2 regions of the Delftia sp. CH05 genome follow, and region 1 is predicted to be linked to the other one. Evidence: riboswitches for the same ligand, from Rfam matches in the RefSeq annotation. Region 1 holds a riboswitch; the other holds the start of a gene.
The links. Region 1 has a riboswitch for cobalamin ahead of GRX31_RS24380 (TonB-dependent receptor domain-containing protein). Riboswitches for the same ligand answer to the same signal wherever they lie in the genome.

Region 1 (7,294 bases):
TGGTTGTCGTACTGTTCGAACTGCAGGCCTTGCCCGGCCAGAACCAGACCTATGTGGACCTGGTCAACAAGCTCACCCCCATGCTCAAGCCCATGGAGGGGTTCATCTCCGTGGAATGCTTCCAGAGCACGCTCAACCCCGAGAAAGTCATGTCCGTCACCACCTGGCGCGACGAGGAAGCCGTCGTCCAGTGGCGTAACGTGGAAGCCCACCTCAGCGCCCAGCGCGCCGGCCGCGACAAGATCTTCAAGGACTACCGCGTGCGCGTCACCCAGGTGCTGCGCGACTACGGCCTGAATGACCGCGCGCAGGCGCCCGCGGACAGCATCATGGGCAAGGCAGGCAGCTGCCCCGTCAGCCACGCCTGAGGGCTGGCGGTGCCGCAAAGGCCCGGCTGGTCCCCCATGCCGGAGCGCGATGCACGCCATCGAAAGATGCCGGCAGTGACTACGCTGCCGGCGCCAGGCCGGAAAAAAAGCCCGCTGAATGCTCAGAGGGCTTTTTTTCGGACGGCACAGATTCCTTCGCATCGGAACTCCACCGCACCGCACGGCATCCTGCGTGCCGCCGTGTGCAGCGCCTTCAGTTGCGAGCTGCCGCTGCCGCCATTTCTGCGAGGAACGGGCCTTGGGCCGCCTCGGGTTTGCGTTCGATGAGGAAGTCGTCGCGATCCTGGTCCTTGATCCAGTTCGGAGGCTTGCCGCGACCTGTCCACGTTGCTCCTGTAGACGGATCGCGATACTTCGCCGGTGCGCTGGTTTTTGCTGGGATGTAGGGGAACACTTGCTGCTGGGTGAACCCGAAATCGGTCACCAGCTTCTGGACCTTGGACAGGGCTGCGTCGGCCGCCGAGGTGCGGGCCTTGGCAATTTCCATATCCAGCGCGGCCTTGGCCGCAAGGAGTTCTTTGAGGGACTGTGTCATAGGGGGTGCGAAATTTTTGAAGCCAGATTATGGGGCTGTTCGGGCGAGACATGCCTGTCTGCAGGGTCATGCCGGGCGACAAAAGGCAGGCGAGGAAGGCATGGGGCACTGCTGCCGTCATGTGGAAGCTGCGCCAGGCATGAAAAGGACGGCCCTATCCTCGGTGGCTCGCGCCCGCACCACCCGGCACGGCACGGCCGCAGCGATCACGCCAGATGGAATATCCCGCGTTGTACCGGCCTGGCAAGGCAGCCCTAAGCTTCCAAGCTGCGGACGAATTCACTCCCCGCTTCGACTCCTAGAAGCGAGTCCACGGCCGCCACCCGCTTCAGCGCTTCGTCGGCGCTGAAGCCATTTCCCTCCAGCACGGCCAATGCATCGTTGTGCAGGGCATAGGCCAGGTGCGCTGCGATCCGTACGCTCGGATCAGCATCCACGTTGCTCCCCAGATATCCGCTCAGGAGAAGACGGATCTCGTATATGGCTTTCGCCAGGATTTTTGACTCATTGGTGCGCATGGGATGGTCCTGCCATGAATACTGGCGACTGTGTGCCGGAACCGTGAATGTAAGTACTTGGGCCATCTACGGCCCGGCGTGATGGCGGGCACCAAGGCAAATCGCGCCGTACTTTGCGACACAATCCGCCTCTTGAATACCTCTGAAGGAGACGGCCTGTGCCAGCGCCCCGCCATTGGATCGAATTCGTTGAGGACTGGCGTGCCGAACCCATGGCCTACTGGGTGCATGTCGAGCAAGAGGTTGGGCTCTGGTGCCGCGCCAGCCGTTACCTGCCCTCGGCACCTGCTCACATTCCCCACAAGGGCTTTGCCGTTCTCTGTGTGGAGTTCGGGACGCATGTACTGCGTTTTTCCTCTGCGGCTCAGCTCGATGAGTGCATTCGTGTACTTTCCATGAAACCCTTGCCCACATCGCGCCAGTTGTCCAACCTGCGCGTCACGTCGCTGGGGCCAAACGGGCATTGGTTGAGCCGGCTGCCGGTGGCGATCAAATCCGGAAAGGCAAGAGGGCGGGTGGTGATGGGGCTTGAACAGACGCGGGCAGCGATAGTAGGCAAGTCCGATGGATGGACGTGCCAGAACTCGGCTGAGCGGACCAATGCCCTGGCGAGCTGACAGCATCATTACAACTGGCACAGACTGCACCGCAGCAGCGGCCAAGTCGCTCCGTGTCTAGGATCAAATCTCCAAACAATCGCTTGACGGTTCACAGCTAGTCCGGCCGAGTGGCGAAAGCTCGGCACTCCCATCACCAACACCCAGGAGCTTCAATGATCATCACCACCACCCCCCAGATCGAAGGCCGCCGCATCACCCGCTACTGCGGCGTGGTCGCGGGCGAGGCGATTTTGGGCGCCAATGTGTTCAAGGACTTGTTTGCCGGGCTGCGCGACATCGTGGGCGGGCGGTCAGCCACCTATGAGCGCGAGCTGCAGCGGGCGCGCGAGATTGCGCTCAAGGAGCTGGAGGAACGCGCCCAGGAACTGGGCGCGAATGCCGTGGTGGGGGTGGACCTGGATTACGAAGTGCTGGGCCAGGGCAGCGGCATGTTGATGGTGTCTGCCAGCGGCACGGCCGTGGTGCTGGAGTAGGCAGGGCCATCGGCCAAGCGGGCCAAGCGGGCCAAGCAGACCAGCGAAGTCAACGCGGCGCCGTGTTCGGCAACTGCAGGCAGCGGGCCAGCGCCCGCGCCGCCTCGCCCAGGCGCGGGCCGGGGCGGGAGACCACGTCCGTCTCGACCAGGTCCAGCGCGCAGATGCGGCCGGAGCGCACGGCGGGCATGCGGCTCCAGCCGGGGCGGGTGGCAAAGCTGGCCGATGGCGTCTGCGGCGTGTGGATGATGAGTTCCGGCTGCTGGCGCAGCACGTATTCGGGCGTGATGCGGGGGAAGGGACCCAGGTTGGGCGGCAGCACATTGCGCGCGCCCAGGCGCTGCAGCAGCTGGCCTATGAAGGAGTCCGGCCCTGCCGCATAAGGCGTGGCGTCCACCTCGAAATACACCTTCTGCCCGGCGGGCGTGAGCGCCGCCAGCGCCTTAGCCTGCTGGTCCACCTCGGCCTGCATGCGCGCCAGCAGGGCGTTGGCGCGCTGCACCTGCAGCAGCTGGTCGAGCTTGTGCAGTACCTGCTCCAACTGCGCCATGTCGTTGGCGTCCAGTGCCAGCACGGGAATGCCGAAGCGCTCCAGCTGTGCGATGACGGGTGCGGAATACGCCATCAGCACCACGTCGGGCCTGAGCCGCACGGTGGCCTCGACCAGCGGGGCAAAAGTGTGGCCCAGCTTGGGCAGGGCGGCCACGCGCGCCGGGTGGTTGGAGAACTCGTCCACGCCCACGATGCGCTCGCAGGCGTCCAGCGCGCACAGCGATTCGGTCAGCGAGGGCAGCAGCGAGACGATGCGCTGCGGCACGCGCGCCAGGCGCACCTGGCGCCCGCGCATGTCGGTGACGGTGTACGGCGTGCCTGTGCTCGCGCCTGTGCTGCCTTGGTTCGCATCCACCGCCTTTTGCGCGACGGCGCCGCCCGCGCAGGCCAGGGCGGCGATCAGCAGCAGAAGGCGGGGCAGGCGCACAAGCAGGTGCATGGCGGTCAGGGCAGGGGAGTCCAGCGCACGCTGACGAACACGGTGCGGCCTGCGTTCGCATAGCCGCGCGTGGGGGCGTAGTCGCGGTCGGCGATGTTGTTGACACGGGCCAGCAGCGTCCATTGCCTGGTCAGCTGGCGCTGGGCGTAGAGGTTGACCACGCCGTAGCCGCCCAGCTTGAAGGTGTTGGCCTCGTCGGCATAGCGGCCGCTGTACAGCTGCGCTTCGCCGCCCAGCGTCCAGCCGGCCGCCTGGGTGTCGGCGTTGAGCTTGAGCATGCGCTTGGAGCGGTAGGGCAGCAGCTTGCCGGTCTCCAGGTTCTCGGGGTTCATGAAGTCCAGCGAGGCGCCCAGGTTGGCGCTGCCCAGGCGCGTGCTGCCCGCCAGCGTCAGGCCGGTGATCTCCACGCTTTGCCAGTTGCGGTAGCAGTTGCAGGGAACGGCGCTGTTCCAGTCGTAGGTGATGAGGTTCTTGAACTTGTTGCGGTAGACCACGGCCGAGAGGCGGTTGGCACCGGCCGCATAGTGCAGGCCCGTTTCCACGTTGGTGCTGCTTTCGGGCTTGAGGTCGGCCGCCGCCTGGCCCGTGAAGCGCTCGTACAGCGTGGGCGTTCTGAAGGCCGTGCCGGCCGATGCCACCCAGCGCCAGCGCTCGTCGATCTGCAGGCCGTAGCCCAGGCCGCCCGTGGTCTTGTTCTGCTGGTCGCGCACCTGGTCGTGGCGCAGGTTGGCGTCGAACTGGTGGCGGCCCTCGGTCAGGCGCCAGCCGGCCGACAGGGAGTTCTGCACGCGCCGGCTGTCGGTGTTCTGCGTCCAGGCGTATTGGGTGTCCAGCTTGTCCTCGCGGCGCTCCAGGTCGATGTTGAAACGGTGCTGGCCCAGCGTGAACAGGTTCTGTAGCAGGTAGTTGGTGGAGCGGCCCTTGGCGCTTTCGGGCGACTGGGTGTGGCGGTCGCTTTGGCTGTCGGTATGGGAGATCTGGACCACGCTTTTGTACATGGCGTTCCAGCCGGCCTGCCAGCGCAAGCTGCCGGTGGTGTTCTTGACCACGTCGTAGTCGTCGAACGGCGGCGGGCTCTGGTCGTAGTGGGTGCGCAGGCGGCTGTGCAGCAGGCTGGCGTCGATCTGGTGGATGCCCGTTTTGTAGCCCGCGTTCAGGCCCAGCGAGGTGTTGCTGTAGCCATCCTTGTCCGGGTTGGGCGAGAAGGTGTTGCCGGGGTAGACGTCGAAGCCGTCGCTGCGCTCGTCCGCCAGGTTCAGGCCATAGGTGAAGCCGTTGGCTCCGCCCTGGAATCCTGTGGCCAGCTTGCTGGTGCCCTGGTTGCCTATGCCCGCCTCGGCATAGGCGCGGGTCTGGCCGTCCGCCCGCTTGGTGAAGATCTGGATCACGCCGCCCATGGCGTCTGAGCCATAGATGGCGGCGGCCGGGCCGCGCAGCACTTCGATGCGCTCGATCTGCGCCAGCGGCAGGGTGGACCAGACCGCGCCGCCCTGCAGCTCCTGCGAGCTGTAGCGCACGCCGTCGATGAACACGGCAGTGTGCTGGTTGCTGGTGCCGCGCAGGTAGACCGAGGTGACCTGGCCCGGCCCGCCATTGCGGTTGATCTGCACGCCCGGCACCTGCACCAGCAGGTCGGCCACGCCGGTGGCGCCGCTGCGGGCAATGGTCTCGGCGTCGATCACGGTCATGTCGGCCGTGACGGTGCGCAAGGACTGCTCGCTGCGCGAGGCGGTGACGACCACGGTATCGAGCTGGGAGGCCTGTGCGCGCTGCGCCTGTTGTGCCTGTTGTACCTGTGCTTGGGCCTGGCAGGCCAGCAGCGAGGCCGCAGCCAGGGCGGACAACGTGCGCAGTACGGGGAACGCCGAGGGCGAGCGAAGAGCGGCGCCAGGGGCGCGCGCGAGGGCGAGGGTGTGCATGGATGCGAGCCAGTTGCGCGCCAGCGACCCCGCCGGCACGGAAACCACAAAGACCGGCTGCGCTGCATGCGCGGCCGGCCGCCTGTTGGCCGGTATCCAGACTGGTGACGCACTCGCCAAGGCCTTCCCGGGCTGTACGCCCAGTGGCACGGGTTTGGCGGGGGCCGGTGCCATGCACGCGGCGTTTCACTCACTGTTGCGGGGGCAGTACATGCGGGCGGCTTTATCTGGCCGCCCCATGTTTCCCGTTTAACCGCAGCCCCTGGGGCTGCTGGCACCAACGGCGGCGATTGTACGGCGGGGCGTTCAGTGCCGATGTAAAGCTTGCTTGACATGCCCGCGGGTGGCATCGCACAATGTCAAGCATCCTTTACACATTGCGAGAGACTTCCATGAATCAAACAACGGTCACCAACCGCCGCTACCAGAAGGAGCTGGGATTTGCGCTGCTGCTCTACATGGCGCTGCTTGTCGGGGCGCTTTTGCTCAGCGCCGACATGCAGGCCGGGGCCCTGCGCACGGCCCTGCTGCTCAGCCCCATGCTGGCGTTTGCGCTGGCCGTGCGGGCCATCGTACGCTTGGTGCGCGATACCGACGAGTTCCTGCGCAAGTCCATGCTGGAGCAACTGGCGATTGCGGCGGCGGGCACGGCGGGCCTCACCTTCACCTACGGATTCCTGGAAATGGCAGGGTTTCCCAAGCTCAGCATGTTCATGGTGTGGCCCTTGATGGGTGCGCTCTGGGTGGCTGCCTCGGTGGCCCACTGGCTGCGCAGCCGATGAGCCGCGCTGCAGAGGCGGCCCGGCGATGAAAAACACCATCCGTGAACTGCGCGCCGAGCGCGGCTGGAGCCAGGCTGCGCTGGCGGACCTGCTGGGCGTGTCGCGCCAGACCGTGAACGCGATCGAGACGGGCCGCTACGACCCCAGCCTGCCGCTGGCATTCGCCATTGCCCGGGTGTTCGAGACCCGGATCGAGGCGATCTTCCAGGAGGGTTGAGCGCAGCGCTCAGGCCACGATCATGACCAGCAGCACCAGGCCCAGCAGGGCCAGGTAGGCCTTGGCATGCAGGGCATCGGGAATGCGGCCGATCAGCGGGGCTGCCAGCCTGATGCCCGTCCACGATCCGGCCGTCAGCAACGCAAAGGCCTGCAGGTCCACATAGCCCACATGCCAGGGGCTCAGCCCCGCGCCCTGCGATGCCAGCATGTAGGCAGCGGTGCCCGCCACGGCCATGGGCAGGGACAGCGGGCTGGCCATGGCCGTGGCGGCCGCCATGCTGGCGCCGCGCCGGCGCATCAGCGGCACGGTCATCACGCTGCCGCCCACGCCCAGGAAGGCTGCAATCGCGCCAATCGCCAAGCCTGCGATGGCGGCGGGCCTGCGGCCCATGGGCTGCAATTGGGCGGCGGTGCCGTGCACGAAGCCCGGGCGCAGCAGTGCGTCGGCGATGGTCAGGGCCAGGTAGGCGATGAAGGCCCAGCGCACCCATTCCCCGCTGATCCAGGTGGCGGCCGCCGCGCCCGCCACGGCGCCGGCCGCGATGAAGCAGGCCAGCGGCCGCACCTGCTCCCACGGCAGGGCGCCCGCGCGGTGCTGGCGCAGCGTGGCCATGGAGGCGCCGAAAATCATCACGCAGGTGGAGGTGGCCACGGCAATGTGCATGGCAGCCTGGCCAACGGCGGAGTCCGCGCCGTGGATGGAGGTCAGCAGCGCATAAAGCAGCGGAACGGCCACGAAGCCGCCGCCAAAGCCGAAGAGCACGGTGGTCACGCCGGCAAGCACACCGAAAGCCAGCAGCAGGAGAGGGAACACAGACAGTCCTTTGGAAAAAACGAGCAAGGACTGA
Region 2 (7,294 bases), on a different contig from region 1:
GACAGCTGCAGGCTCCAGTCGCCCTGCAGCCGCCCGCTGCCGCGCCCGTAGCGCACGCCGGCCGAGGCCTCGTAGCGGTACATGCGCTGCACCTTGTCGGTATTGGCCGACGCCGGCGATCCCTTGTCCCGCATGCTGAAGTGGTAGTAGCCGCCAGCCCAGGCCTTGAGCTGGTGGCCCGTCAGGTTCAGCGCCCGCGCCAGGTCCATGTCGGCCTGCATTTCCAGGCCGCGCGCCACGATGTCGGCCGCGTTGTTGGCGTAGTCCGAGGTATTGGTCGTGGCCCCGCGCGAGACGGTGATGATGCGGTCGCTGATGGTGTTCTGGAACAGGGCCGCATCCACGCGCCAGCCGGGCTGCTGCAGCGCGGCGCCGACCTCGATCTGGCGGCTGGTCTCGGGCTTGAGGTTGGGGTTGCCGAAGGTGCGGCCACCGCCGACGGCCGTGAAGTCCGAGGCCAGCTCCGTGGCCGTGGGCGCGCGAAAGCCCGTGGAGGCCGCAGCGCGCAGCGTGAGCCGGTCCGTGGCCTTCCAGGTGGCGCCGGCCGACCAGGTGTGGTTGTCGTAGTCGCGCGTGCTGGCCTGGGCCAGGGCCAGGTTGGGCGTCTCGTCGAAGCGTGTCGTGCCCCAGGTCTTGCGCAGGCCGGCGCGCAGGGTCAGGCGGTCGTCGAACAGGGTCTGCGCGTCCTCGACGTACAGCGCGTGCACCTGCTCGGTCTGGTTGTTGTCGTAGGGCGCAACCTGGCCCGCCGGGCCGCCCGGCATGGCCACGCGCAGGCGGTCGGAGCGCAGCTTGCTGCGCTCCCAGTCGAAGCCCATCAGCAGGTCATTGGTCTGGCTGACACGCAGGCGCGGCTGAAAGCGCAGGCCCGTGGCGTCCAGCTGGCGGTGGTTGTAGTCGCGCGCCGTGCCGGGCACGGCGCTGTTGCCCGAGCGGATCACGGGCGATGCCCAGTTGAACTCATCGGTATCGACCAGGCTGTAGAGGTGGGTCGTCCAGCTCAGGCGCTGGCCGGGCAGTGCGCCCTCGTAGGTCAGGTCCAGCGAGCGGTTGCTGCGGTTGTCTCGGCTGTAGATGTTGGCGCCCGATCCGCGAAAGCCCGCGTTGTAGATGCCGTCCGTGCGCAGCTGCAGCTCCACGCGGTGCAGCTCGTGCAGCTGCCAGCCCAGGGCGCCGCTGGCGCCGCGCCGCTTCCAGCCCGTGTTCTCCATGCGCGTGCCGCCATCGCCCGACTCGTAGTCGCCGCGCCCGCCTGCGCTCACGCCGAAGTACCAGTCGAAGCGGTCATTGGCGCCGGCCGTCTGCGCATCGGTGCGCCACAGGTCCCACGAGCCGGCCTGGACCTGGGCACGCGTGCCGGGCGCCGTAGCCCCCGTCTTCATGATGATGTTGACCACCCCGCCCATGGCCTGGCTGCCGTAGATCACCGAGGACGGGCCGCGCACGATCTCGATGCGCTCCACATCCGAGGGGCTGAGCTTGGACAGGTTGGCCGTGCCCGCGCGCCGGCCGTTGACCAGCACCAGCACCTGGCTGCGGAAGTCGCGCCCCTGGCCGTCGGTGGAGGCGCCGCGCAGGTTCATCGAGGTCTGGGCCGCCGTCCATTCGCTGAGAAAGCCCACGGCGTTCTCGGCCAGCAGGTCGGTGACCGAGCGCGCGCTGGAGCGCTCTATGGCCTCGCGGTCGATGGTCTGCGTGGTGCCCGCGATGCGGCTGCGCGCCTCGGGCCGCGCCGTGGCGGTCACGAAGACGGCGTCCAGCGCATCGTCGGCGGGTGCACCGGCTTTGCCGGCCGCCGGTTCCTGTGCGGCGCCGGCCGCCGCGGCGCAGCAGGCCAGCACGGCCGCAGCGGTGGCCGGGCGCAGGAAGGGAGGAAGGGGAAAGGGGCCGGAACAATCGGCGGCCAAAGAAGCGAAGCGCATGCGTTGAATCCAACTGCCCCAGTCACCCGTGGGGCCTATCGTCTGAACCACGCCGCACGGCGCGCACGCCGGAGCCGGCCACGGCAGCGCAGGCTGGGGCCGGACCGGACAGGCGCACTCCCGCGGCGTCCGAAAGCAATGCAGAAGGCCGGTATCCGGGCTTGCGGAACGCTGCGGCGCGCATCGTGGGCGCGCTGCAGCAGGCATCCCCGCCTTCCCATGTCCGTCCAGACACAGTGGCTTGCGGCGCGCAACCGGTGGGTGGCGCGCCAGCGTGGGGAGTTGTATTCCGCTGACCGTTGCGGGGGCAGCGCAGGCATTGCGAGCGGCCACCTCGATGGCATCGCGCACCTGCTTCCCGTTGAACCCCTGGCCGGCAAGCGGCATGGGGCACCTTCAGCAACAGCGCACCGCCACGGCCCAGGGGCTGCGGCGGTGCGCCAGCGGCGGATTATCGCTGATGCGGTCTAGGCCCAGAAGCCCGGCACGTGGGCCAGCGCACGCAGCGCGCGGCGGCTGCTGCGCGCGCTGGTGGCCAGGCGGGCCTGCAGGTAGCCGGCGGCAAACCAGGCGCGCGGATCCGTGCCGGCCTGGTCACGAAAAAGCGCGGCCGCCACGGCCATGTCGTTGTGCAGGCCCAGCGCGTCCTGGGCGGGCACCAGCGCCTCGGCAAAGCGCCGGCCCTTTTTGCCGGGCCACATTCCGGGCGCGAATTCCCGCGCGAAGTCCGCCAGGTAGCGCAGGCGCTTGAGCCGCTTGCGCACGCGGTGCTGCTGCGCCAGCGGCAGGCGGTCGAACTGCCGGCCGTCGCGCAGCACCTGGCGGTGCAGGCGCGCCAGCCGCCGTGCCAGGTACTTGCGCGTGCCTGCGGCGGACAGGCTGACCAGGCCGGGCTGCCGCTTGCCTGCAGGCGCCTGCGCCAGCGCATGGATCTCGGCCAGCGTTTGCAGGAACTGCAGCTCGCGGACCGCAGCGGCCGCGTCCGCGTCGGCCTGCCCGGCATCCGGCACGGCCCATTCGCACAAGGGCGCATCGGCGTCCTGCAGCAGCGGCCGCACCACGTCGGCCAGGGTGCCGGCATCGCGCAGCGTGCCCAGGCGCGCAAAGGCCAGGGCCAGCGGGGCATCCCATTCGGCGCGCATGCCGGGCGCCAGCCCTGCGCATTCGCGCAGCAGGGTGCGCAGGCGCCGCAGGGCCACGCGCAGCTGGTGGATGCGTTCGGCCTCGCCGCTGCCGGCGTCCACGGCATCCATATGCGACTGCACCTGGGCCAGTGCGGCAGCCAGCGTCGCACGCACAAAGCCGGCCGCATCGGGCCGGTCGGGGAACTGCCTGGCAGGGGTGGTCATGGTCAGGAGAGGATGTGCGGGCGTTGCTGCGATTGTGGGCACCGCCCGGCCCCCGGGTCAATCGGCGCCATCCCCGCTCAGGCTGTGCAGCGCGGGCCGGGCAATGCGCACATAGTCGGCCGAGTCCAGCACGATGGAGCGGTCCAGCCGGCCCGCATTGAAGGCGATCTCGGCAAAGCGCTCCACCAGTGCCGGGTCCACCACCAGGCGCACCTGCGGGTTGAAGGAGAACGGCGGCACCGATCCCATCACGCAGCCGGTGGCGGCCTGGGCCTCCTCGGGCGAGGCCAGCGTGGCCTTGCGCACGCCCACGGCCTGGGCCAGGCGCTTGAAGTCCAGCTTGCGGTCGCCGGGCAGCACGGCCAGGAACAGCTGGGGATCGCCCGCACCGGCCGCATCGCGGCTCTTGCAGAGCATGGCCTTGGCGCCCTGGCCGGGGGCGGTGCCCCGGATTTCGGCGACGAGGTCGGAGCGGCCCTCGGCAGGGTGCTCGATCACGCGAAAGCGCGCGTCCTGGGATTGCAGCAGGTGAACAAGGGTGTCGAACATGGCAGGGAGCACAAGAAACGGACAAGGAGGCAGGTCGCCTGGGTTTTGACATTTTGTCCAATTCAAAACAAAATGTCCAATATGACACAACGCACTCCCGAGCAGCGCCAACTGCTGGAACAGGTGGCCAAGATCGCCGAAGGCCTGGGCCAGACCCTTGCCCCGTTCTGCGAGGTGGTGGTGCATGACCTGCTCGACCCGTCCCATGCGGTGCTGGCCATCCACAACAATCTCTCGGGCCGCGAGGTCGGCCAGGGCGCGACGGAGCTGGGCCTGGCCCGCATCCAGGACCCCGGCTACGAGCAGGTCATCGCCAACTACCCCAACCAGTTCGCCGATGGCCGCCAGGCCAAGAGCACGTCCATCGGCATCCGCGACTCCGAGGGCCGCTACATCGCCGCCCTGTGCATGAATGTGGACCTGACGATGTTCCAGGGCTTCCAGAGCATGCTCAACCGCTTTGCCGCCGTCAGCGGCGACACGCCGGCCCGCGAAATGCTGGCGCCCATGGGCGCCGGGGCCGGTGCCGACGCGGTGCGCGCCCGCATCGACCAGTTCGCGGCGCGCCTGGCGACCACGCCGCGCGCCCTCAAGCCCGAGGAGCGGCGCGCCCTGGTCCGTGAACTCAAGGGCGACGGCCTGCTGGACCTTCGCCGCTCCATGGAGACCATTGCCGCCCACCTGGGCGTGTCGCGCGCCACGGTCTACAGCTACGCCAAGTAGCTCCCGGCACCCCGCCGATCAGCAACCCCTTCTCTCCCGTACCGATGACAAGCCTTCCCACCTATGACGACGTGGCCGCAGCGGCCCAACGCATCCAGGGCCATGCCCACCGCACGCCCGTGCTCACCTCGCGCACGCTGGACGAGGCGCTGGGCGCCCGCGTCTTCCTGAAGTGCGAGAACCTGCAGCGCATGGGCGCCTTCAAGTTCCGTGGTGCGTTCAACGCCCTGTCTCGCTTCAGCCCGGCGCAGCGCAAGGCCGGCGTGGTGGCGTTTTCCTCGGGCAACCACGCCCAGGCCATTGCACTGGCTGCCAGGCTGCTGGAGATTCCCGCCACCATCGTCATGCCGCATGACGCGCCCGCCGCCAAGGTGGCGGCCACCAAGGGCTATGGCGGCCAGGTGGTGGTCTACGACCGCTATACCGAAGACCGCGAGCAGATCGGCCGCGACCTGGCCGAGCGCCACGGCCTGACCCTGATCCCGCCCTACGACCATGCCGACGTGCTGGCCGGCCAGGGCACGGCCGCCAAGGAACTGTTGGAGGAAACCGGCCCGCTCGACGCCCTCTTCGTGCCGCTGGGCGGCGGTGGCCTGTTGTCGGGCACCGCCCTGTCCACACGCGCGCTCAGCCCCGGCTGCGCCCTCTACGGCGTGGAGCCCGAGGCCAGCAACGACGGCCAGCAGTCGCTGCGCGCAGGCCGCATCGTCCACATAGACACCCCCAAGACCATTGCCGACGGCGCCCAGACCCAGCACCTGGGCGGCATCACCTTCCCCATCATCCAGCGCGACGTGACCGACATCCTCACCGCCAGCGATGCCGAGCTGGTCGATGCCATGGGCTTCCTGGCCACGCGCATGAAGCTCGTGGTCGAGCCCACCGGCTGCCTGGGCCTGGCCGCCGCGCGCCAGAAAGGCGAGGAGCTGCGCGGCCGGCGCGTGGGCATCATCCTGAGCGGCGGCAATGTGGACATGCAGCGCTTTTGCAGCCTGCTGGGCGCCTGATCCTGATCGAAGGTCGCCCTCACCCCCGCGGGCTGAAGGTGCGCGGAAACACCACGGGCGCGCTGCGGTCGGCCAGGCAGTAGCCCATGGCGGGGCGGCGTGACGTGCCCTCCACCTGGCCGGCCTCCACCAGAAAGCCGGCCGCCATCATGCGCGTGCGAAAACCGCTCTTGTCCACGGGGCGGCCCAGCACCACTTCGTAGGCCTGCTGCAGCTGCGGCAGCGTGAAAGGCTCGGGCAGCAGAAAGGCCGGCAGCGAGGTGTATTCCACCTTGCCCCGCAGCCGCTCCACCGCTGCGCGCAGGATCTCGCCGTGGTCGAAGGCCAGCGCAGGCGCGCGCAGCAGTTCATCGACGGCAAACCACGACACATCGGCCGCATTCGCGCCCTTGGCCAGGATCAGGTCATGGCCCGGGATCAGCGCGAAATACACATGCGTGGCCGACCAGCCACGCGGGTCGCGCGCCGCGCCGCCCCAGCTTCCCAGTTGCTCCAGGTAGGGGCTGTCCACGCCCGTCTTGTCCAGCAGCTTGCGCCGCGCGCAGGCCAGCAGGTCTGCGTCCTGGCGCACATCCACAAAGCCGCCGGGCAGCGCCCACAGCCCCGGGAACGGCTCGCTGCCCGCCGTGGGGCGCTGCACCAGCAGCACCTGCAGGGCATCGTCGGCCACCGTGAAGATGACCACGTCCACCGTGGTGAACGGGCGCGGGAAGTCCAGCGCGCCCTGCGGGGATGGGGAATTTTTTTCAGCCATGGGATGGATTGTGCTTGACGTGCCTGATTTTAAGTTGCACTATGCAACCCACACGAGTTGTACAGAACAACTTAAAAGGAGAAGCACCATGTTCGGCATCCGTTTCATCAAGTCCCAACCCACGGTCCACCTCATGCAGTTCCGCGCCGGCAAGGTGGTGCGCGAGGGTGCGGGCCAGTCCTTCTTCTACTACGCCCCCACCACCACCCTGGTCGCGGTGCCCGTGGGCAGCCAGGACTGCCACTTCATGCTGGAGCTGGTGACGGCCGACTTCCAGAGCGTCACCGTGCAGGGCCAGGTCACCTACCGCATCAGCACACCGCGCCAGACCGCCACGCTGATGGACTTCTCCCTGGCACGCGACGGCCAGAAATACATGTCCGAAGACCCGCAGCGCCTGGGCGACCGCGTGACCATGCAGGCCGAGGTCATCATCCAGCAGGCCGTGCAGGCGCTGGAGCTCAAGCAGGCGCTGCGCTCCTCGGCACTCATTGCGCGCACGGCCCAGCAGGAGCTGGCCGCCCAGCCCGAGATCGAGGCGCTGGGGCTGGAGATCCTGGGCGTCTCGGTCATGGCCGTCAAACCCACGCCCGACATCGCCCGCGCCCTGGAGGCCGAGGCGCGCGAGTCCAACCTCAAGGCTGCGGACGACGCCGTCTATGCCCGCCGCATGGCTGCCGTGGAAAACGAGCGCGCCATCCGCCAGAACGAGCTCGATACCGATGTGGCCGTGGAAAAGAAAAAGCGCCAGATCCGCGAGGCCCAGCTGGAAGCCAAGGCCGCCCAGATGCGCAAGGAAAACGAGCTGCGCGCCGAACAGATGTCCGCCGACGTGGCGCTGGAGACCAGCCGCCGCGACTTCGTCGAAGGCCAGGCCGCCAACAGCCGCACCCTGGCCGAGGCCGAGGCCTACCGCGTGGGCGCCGTCATGCAGGCCCTGGAAAAGGCCGATCCGCGCATCGTGCAATCGCTGGCCGCCGTGGGCATGCA

Region 2: linked by a shared signal. The riboswitch ahead of GRX31_RS11510 (TonB-dependent receptor) and the one ahead of GRX31_RS24380 (TonB-dependent receptor domain-containing protein) in region 1 are both predicted to bind cobalamin.

Annotation. Positions count from the first base shown of each region.
Region 1 is NZ_WUMG01000043.1:28,147-35,440, forward strand. Features, by position in the region: gene GRX31_RS24350 (antibiotic biosynthesis monooxygenase family protein) at 1-368, shown strand, start outside; gene GRX31_RS24355 (H-NS histone family protein) at 583-924, opposite strand; gene GRX31_RS24360 (hypothetical protein) at 1,179-1,442, opposite strand; gene GRX31_RS24365 (hypothetical protein) at 1,601-2,059, shown strand; gene GRX31_RS24370 (heavy metal-binding domain-containing protein) at 2,215-2,535, shown strand; gene GRX31_RS24375 (ABC transporter substrate-binding protein) at 2,585-3,526, opposite strand; gene GRX31_RS24380 (TonB-dependent receptor domain-containing protein) at 3,532-5,445, opposite strand; cobalamin riboswitch at 5,516-5,741, opposite strand; gene GRX31_RS24385 (hypothetical protein) at 5,838-6,227, shown strand; gene GRX31_RS24390 (helix-turn-helix transcriptional regulator) at 6,253-6,444, shown strand; gene GRX31_RS24395 (TSUP family transporter) at 6,454-7,260, opposite strand.
Region 2 is NZ_WUMG01000011.1:26,723-34,016, reverse strand. Features, by position in the region: gene GRX31_RS11510 (TonB-dependent receptor) at 1-1,922, opposite strand, end outside; cobalamin riboswitch at 2,052-2,335, opposite strand; gene GRX31_RS11505 (CHAD domain-containing protein) at 2,390-3,271, opposite strand; gene GRX31_RS11500 (YbaK/prolyl-tRNA synthetase associated domain-containing protein) at 3,329-3,820, opposite strand; gene GRX31_RS11495 (helix-turn-helix transcriptional regulator) at 3,902-4,543, shown strand; gene GRX31_RS11490 (threo-3-hydroxy-L-aspartate ammonia-lyase) at 4,588-5,550, shown strand; gene GRX31_RS11485 (NUDIX hydrolase) at 5,570-6,304, opposite strand; gene GRX31_RS11480 (SPFH domain-containing protein) at 6,393-7,294, shown strand, end outside.